Regions from separate parts of the Novipirellula galeiformis genome, predicted to be linked through region 1. Evidence: riboswitches for the same ligand, from Rfam matches in the RefSeq annotation. Region 1 holds a riboswitch; the other holds the start of a gene.
What was found. Region 1 has a riboswitch for cobalamin ahead of Pla52o_RS01700 (DUF1559 domain-containing protein). Riboswitches for the same ligand answer to the same signal wherever they lie in the genome.

Region 1 (3,414 bases):
CCGACGATATCGACGAGGCGAACGTGGGTCACCGCAGTGACGTCCAAGGCGGGATTGACGCCGGCCAATTCGCTCAAGTCAAACGGCGTCCCAAATCCTTGACGATACTTACCCGCTACCCCGTCAATGTTCGTCGGATCGATGCTGCCAAACGGACCGACGGCAGACGCGGTCAACGAATCGGTGTCAAAACGAACGAAGTCGACGCCATTGGAGGAAACCTCGACATAGGCGAGCTCCAAAAAGTTGTCCGTCACGCTGTTTTCGAAAATCGCAAAATCGGCACCGAGTCCATCACGAATGGGAATCTCAAACTGCAACGTGATCTCGCCGGCACGGCCGAGCGAGACGATGTCGAAGCTGGTTCCCTGGGCTGGGCCTAACGCTTTTTCAGGCGTCTGGAACGTCTCGCTGACATCCGAACCCACGGCATATTGGCTCCAATCGGTCGCCCACGCCACGATCGCCGGATCGTCCATCGCGATCGCGGTACTGCTGGGCTGCCCCGCAGCGGGTGCGTAGGGACCACTTGCCAACAAACGGCGATCTTCCAACCGTTCGGTGGTCAATCGGCGACGGTTGCGGAGTTGATTTTTTCGTTGACGCATATCAGTTATTCAGCTTGTGGGAGTATCGATGTGACGTTAGGAACTGCCAAAAATCACTTCCGTCTTTCACGGAATCGTGCAGGCTCGAGTCTCGAGCGTCACACGTTGTTTCAATTCAGTTTTCAAAATTCGGAGACCACTTCCTTACCGGCCCGCGTGCAAATCGCCGCCAGCACGTTCAAATCCATACTTTCATTCAGAAAGCGAACCGAACCATCCGCAAAGGAAGCATTGACGCCTTGGGGATGAAAACTACGCATGTCGTTTTCAAAACGGGGCGCCTGATTGATCGCAAAGGCTTGATCGAACAAGTTCTTTCCACTGATCCATTGACCATCCGGAAAATCAGCATCCTCGGAAACCATCACCGTCATCGAGGTTCCGTCCAAAATGTCGCGAAAGCGGATTGCTCGGTCGTGAATCATCACTCCCGAGGGTGGATTGTTGGTGGACACAATTCGCTCACCGTAGATGCCTCCATAATCGGTCACCCCACGTCCTTGCCGCCGATTGTCACTCCGAGGTGTCGAAGGGCAGAGGAAGGTAGAGATCACGACCGCCGCGGCGGCGGCATTTTTTGGATCGTCGTAGGCGACCCCAAAATCGATCTGTTCCCATACCGCGGTCTGCTCCATTTGCGGTAACACCGAGGCCGACCAAGCAAACTCTTTTCCCTGTGGCCACAGCGGGCGAGGCTCGATCACCCCCATCGGGAATTGGTTGAACGCCGCATGATAGTTCTGTAACCCCAACCCAATCTGGTGCAACCGGTTATGACACTGCATTCGCCGAGCCGCTTCGCGAGCGGCCTGGACCGCCGGCAGCAACAGAGCGACAAGCACGCCAATGATCGAGATCACGACCAACAATTCCACCAACGTGAAGCCGCGGGATCGCGATCGGCATCGAGCGGATATGCGGGTAGGGCGAATGAAGTGCGTCGAACAGACCGCAGGCCTATCGCACAACTGCGTCACTCGTTTGCAATCGAGAAACCTCATCGACTTGTCGCCAACGATTCAAAGGCTTGGTGCACGTCTCCACGATTTTGCCTGGCTTATCGCCGATGCAACGGAAAGGGGAGAGGTCGCAGCCATGGAAATGGAAACCAATTAATATCCGCCCACTGCAAAAAGCCTTTTGCACAGCGAGACGGCAAATTTGTGACGCTAACCCTATCCAAGAAGGTTTTTCAAGAAACGCTGCGAGCAACGCATTCCAAAGCATCCGGTGACGCGGTAGGTCTTCTGACTTAGGATGCACGCCATCCCCCTCCGCCTTCTCATTCTGCGAGTTGCATCAAGCCGGTTTGGCAAGGAACGCAAACAGCAGAACAATGGCACGAAAGAGTGGGGAGATGACTGTTCGAATATGAATCACACGCGGTGACGCTTTCAGCAAACAACATCCGATACAGCGGCCGGACCGTCTCGGAATCTCACCGAAGTTCCCTGTTTCCGCAAAATCCAAGATCCACAGACTTTGCGGCACCGCTCACCGTTAGCGCACGACTCTATCGGCTTGCCAAATCGTTGTCAAACGCCCCATCCTCAACGTTGCCCCCGCTTACCTTAGCGGGCTTTTGACGGGATCATGAGGGGCATGAAGTTCAACGCCCCCTCTTGATCAGGACTCGCCCCCCCGATGAACCACCGCTGTATGATCGTCATTCCTGCCCGCTTAGCCTCGACGCGGCTACCCGAAAAATTGCTCCGCCGAGCCAAGGGAAAGTCGATCCTCGAGCATACCTGGAACGCCGCCTGCAAGGCCGAAATCGCCGATGCAGTGGTAATCGCCGTCGATGACCAAAAACTTGCCGATGAAGTCGATGCATTTGGTGGCCGTTGGGTGATGACGAGCGTCGATTGCCCGAGCGGTACCGATCGGATTGCCGAAGTCGCGGCTCAATTCCCCGATTTTGACGTGTTCATCAACGTCCAAGGGGACGAGCCCGAGATCGATCCCGAGGCGATCAATCGGGTCGGATCGCTCTTGCTCAATGACAGCAAGGCCGACATCGCCACGATTGGAACCCCCATTCGAGCGGAATCTCTCTTGCAGGACCCCGGCTGTGTCAAAATCGTGATCGCAACGGGGCGGAGCAGGGCAGGGGAGGGTGAATCCGCCCAGCGAGCCGGGTTCGCCCTGGGAGCCACCGCCGCAGATAAACGCAGGGGCGAACGCCACGATCCGGGTAGTCTGGCGGGAAAGGCGATCTATTTCAGCCGCGAACCGGTCCCCCATTTCCGCGGGGGCATCACCGCAGAAACGCTGGCGATGGAGCCCCCCCTGTATTGGCACCATGTCGGATTATATGCCTATCGACGAGAATTTCTTGACTGGTTTTCCACCCAACCCCCGAGTCCGCTGGAGCAATCCGAGCGGCTCGAACAACTGCGGGCGATCGAAGCGGGGAAGCGAATCGTGGTCGCCCGGGTCGAAACGGCCGCATCGGGCATCGACACCGAAGCCGATTTCCAAGCATTTGCCCAACGGATCCAATAGCCCGCTTCGTCAATTGTGACGACTTCCGTCTTGGGCTCATTTCGCTATGATTTCGTTCCATGACGAAACATATCTTTGTAACCGGTGGTGTTGTTAGTTCGCTTGGCAAAGGGCTAACGAGCGCCTCGATGGGAATGCTGCTCGAGCAGCGTGGTTTGCGGGTCCGCATGCAAAAGCTGGATCCCTACATCAACGTCGACCCAGGGACGATGAGTCCCTACCAACACGGCGAGGTCTACGTTCTCGATGACGGCAGCGAAACCGACCTCGATTTGGGGCACTATGAACGGTTCACCTCCGG
Region 2 (3,414 bases), on a different contig from region 1:
TCCCGATCTGCCGTTGGAGTTGACCAGTTTTGGTGGCGCGATCGCTAAGGGAACCTTGTTCGTCTACGGTGGCCATACCGGCAACGCCCATTCGTATTCCACCGCGGAACAATCTGATGCGCTATGGTCGTTGGATCTTCAGGGCGGCAAGGAGTGGGTTTCGCTACCATCGGGACCCCGCTTGCAGGGACTGGCGATGGTCGGTCACGGTGATTCGGTCGTTCGCATCGGTGGGTTTACGGCGATGAACGAGGAAGGCGACGAGCAGGACTTGCAATCGCAAGGGAGCGTTAGCCGATATGACGTTGCCACCCGAACGTGGAAAGAGTTGACGGCGCTTCCCGAACCGCGATCGTCGCATGCTGCCGCAGTCATTGGCAACGACGTTTACGTTGTGGGCGGTTGGTCGATGGCGGGCGAAAGCGAAACCAAGTGGTTGGGAACCGCATGGACCGCCGATCTAAGCAAAGAGCCTTTGCAATGGAAAGCGATGTCGTCGCCGACGTTTCGGCGTCGCGCCTTGTCGGTTGCCGCCCACCAGGGGCGCATCTACGCCGTCGGTGGAATGGACCAAGACAGCGGGCCGAGCACGCGAGTGGATGTTTATGATCCTAAGTCAGCCCAATGGACCCAGGGGCCTGCGTTGGTCGGCGAACCGATGACCGGCTTTGGGTGCTGGGCACAATCGCTCGGGGGCCGGCTGTACGTCAGCACGATTAGCGGCAACATCCAACGATTGAGTGAGGACGAGCAGGCGTGGGAAATCGTGGGCCACTACGAACCCGCTCGGTTCTTCCACTGCATGTTGCCGTTGACGGAAAAATCGATGGTGATGGTCGGCGGGGCGAACATGTCGATCGGCCGATTCACCAATCTCGATAAGGTGGAAATCGAGTAGGGGGGCGGGGGATGTCCCCCCTTTTTACCTCACGCTTCATTGGTGCGATGAAGCGGGCGAGGGAATGATTTTGGACTCGTGCCGGAGTCGTAATTTCCCGGCTGAAGCGTCGGGACGGGCATTCGAATTTGCCTTGTCCTTTCAAATTGGATTGACGCCGCAGTCGGAGTTGATAGATTCTTAAGCGTTCGTGGTGACTCGCGGTGTTTCTACACTCGCGAGCGAACAGGGAACTCCGGTGAAATTCCGGGACGGTCCGGCCGCTGTGAACTGCCTCGGGTGCCAAGCATCCAAATCGAATCCTCCTTCGTTAAAAGTGCCATTGCTGAGAAAACTCGTTCATTCGAGGGCATCAGTGAGAAGGCTGTGAGGATTGAACGGCAGTGAGTCAGAAGACCTACCACGAAATAGACGGTTTTGTGCCCTCTCGGAATGGGGTGATCGTTGCAACGTGAATTGCGGAAAGGTTCAGCGAGCCCGCTAACCGACGCTCCTGATTTTTCCATCGCACGTTGATAACTTTTTACATGGTTCGTGAGCTTCTGCTCGATCGTTGTCGTTGTCTCCCCCGCGCGTTGCACGCTGAGCGTTGCGATCGGTACTTCCGTTCGTGATCAAGGTGGCTGCGAACCGCGAGGTGTCACCGCAAAAGTTTTAGTGCCACCGCAAAAACATTCAGGGCCGCAGTAACGCGTTTTCCGCCCGCTCGAGTCGCATCGTGTAAGCGATTGATTTGGTTCCGCGTGAACCGACCCTCGCAAACGGTTCACGTCGGAGCGTGTTGCGAAGAATGCTCTGCTGCTTCAGTGAAACGCTTTTTGCCAGTTGCGCTAGCGATCGAGGAAAGCCCATGCCGCAGGAATGAATGATCATGAGTGATACGAGATCGGAAAAGGCTGGCCCGGTCGGTGCCGTGCTAAAGGTCCGCAAACGTGACGGTCGCGAGGTCGACATGGACCGCAGTCGAATCGCGTCGGCCATCGAAAAGGCGTTTCATGCGGAATTGAATCTAGCCGATGGACAACCGCTTGGTGCAGAGATTGACCAAGATATCCTCGCGATCATCGAGCAAGTCTATGCGTCGGCATCGTCCAAAGCGTCGAAGGGATGCTTGAGCGTCGAACAGATTCAAGATGTCGTCGAAATTGGCTTGATGCGGCGTGAACATTTCCATGTCGCTCGCCGATACATTTTGTACCGCACCGAGCATGCGCGGTTGCGAGCGGTGCGGCATGTCGATGCGGACTTGGACGAATTGGCGGTTGAAAACCGCGAGGCGACACCACGGATGCGATTGCAAATCGAACCGGGGGTGTATGTGGCGTTTTCCGAAGCGAGGTTGCAATCGTTTCTCGACTCGATTCCCGAGTCCCGATTGCCGGGTATCGAGACCGAGGAAGTGATTGCCGAAGTGATCCGAGGTTCGTTCGATGGGATGACTCCGGGTGACATTGCACGCGCCCTGGTGCTGTCGGCGCGCAGTCGCATCGAACGCAGTCTTGACTACGATCGGTTTGCCGCCGCGTTGCAGTTAGCGATCGTCTATCGACAAACGCTCGATGTGACTCAAAGCGATGAACATTTTGAAACGACCTATCGCGATCGTTTTGAGCACTACGTCATCGAGGGCGTTCGCTGTGGACGATTGTCCGAACAATTACGCTCCTTCGATCTCGAGAGAATTGCCGCGGCCTTGTTGCCCGAACGAGACAAGTTGTTTCGTTATTTGGGCGTCCAGACGATCTATGATCGTTACTTGTTACATGTCGAAGGCCGACGCATCGAAACCCCCCAATACTTTTGGATGCGGGTCGCGATGGGATTGGCGCTGCGTGAAGAGGAGGACCAGAGAACTGCACGCGCGATTGAGTTCTACCAACTCCTTTCTTCGTTTCGCTTTACCAGTGCGACGCCGACGTTGTTTAATTCGGGGACTCGACATCCGCAATTGAGCAGTTGCTATTTGACGACGGTGCAAGACGATTTGGCACACATTTTCAAGAGCATTGGTGACAACGCCATGCTGTCGAAATGGGCTGGTGGATTGGGCAACGACTGGACCTCCGTGCGCGCGACCGGTTCGTTAATCAAAGGCACCAACGGCACCAGCCAAGGGGTGATTCCGTTTTTAAAAATCGTCAACGATGCTGCGGTCGCGGTGAATCAGGGGGGCAAACGCAAAGGAGCGGTGTGCGCCTACATGGAACCATGGCACCTCGATTTTGAAGAGTTTCTCGATCTCCGTAAGAACACCGGCGATGATCGGCGGCGAACCCATGACATGCACACCGCAGCATGGATTCCAGACCTCTTCATGCAGCGACTACGTGATGGCGGGATGTGGACCATGTTTAGCCCCGACGAGGCGAGCGATTTGCATGACGCCTATGGGCAACGCTTCCGCGAGCGATACGAGTACTACGAAGAGCTTGCCGCGGCGGGGAAAATGAAACAGCATCGCCAACTGCCCGCGATCGAGCTATGGCGAAAATTGCTGACGCGAACGTTTGAAACCG

Region 2: linked by a shared signal. The riboswitch ahead of Pla52o_RS23685 (ribonucleoside-diphosphate reductase subunit alpha) and the one ahead of Pla52o_RS01700 (DUF1559 domain-containing protein) in region 1 are both predicted to bind cobalamin.

Annotation. Positions count from the first base shown of each region.
Region 1 is NZ_SJPT01000001.1:489,050-492,463, reverse strand. It holds gene Pla52o_RS01705 (DUF4465 domain-containing protein) at 1-608, opposite strand, end outside; gene Pla52o_RS01700 (DUF1559 domain-containing protein) at 731-1,609, opposite strand; cobalamin riboswitch at 1,829-2,117, opposite strand; gene Pla52o_RS01695 (3-deoxy-manno-octulosonate cytidylyltransferase) at 2,253-3,113, shown strand; gene Pla52o_RS01690 (CTP synthase) at 3,173-3,414, shown strand, end outside.
Region 2 is NZ_SJPT01000012.1:31,084-34,497, forward strand. It holds gene Pla52o_RS23680 (Kelch repeat-containing protein) at 1-898, shown strand, start outside; cobalamin riboswitch at 1,073-1,317, shown strand; gene Pla52o_RS23685 (ribonucleoside-diphosphate reductase subunit alpha) at 1,770-3,414, shown strand, end outside.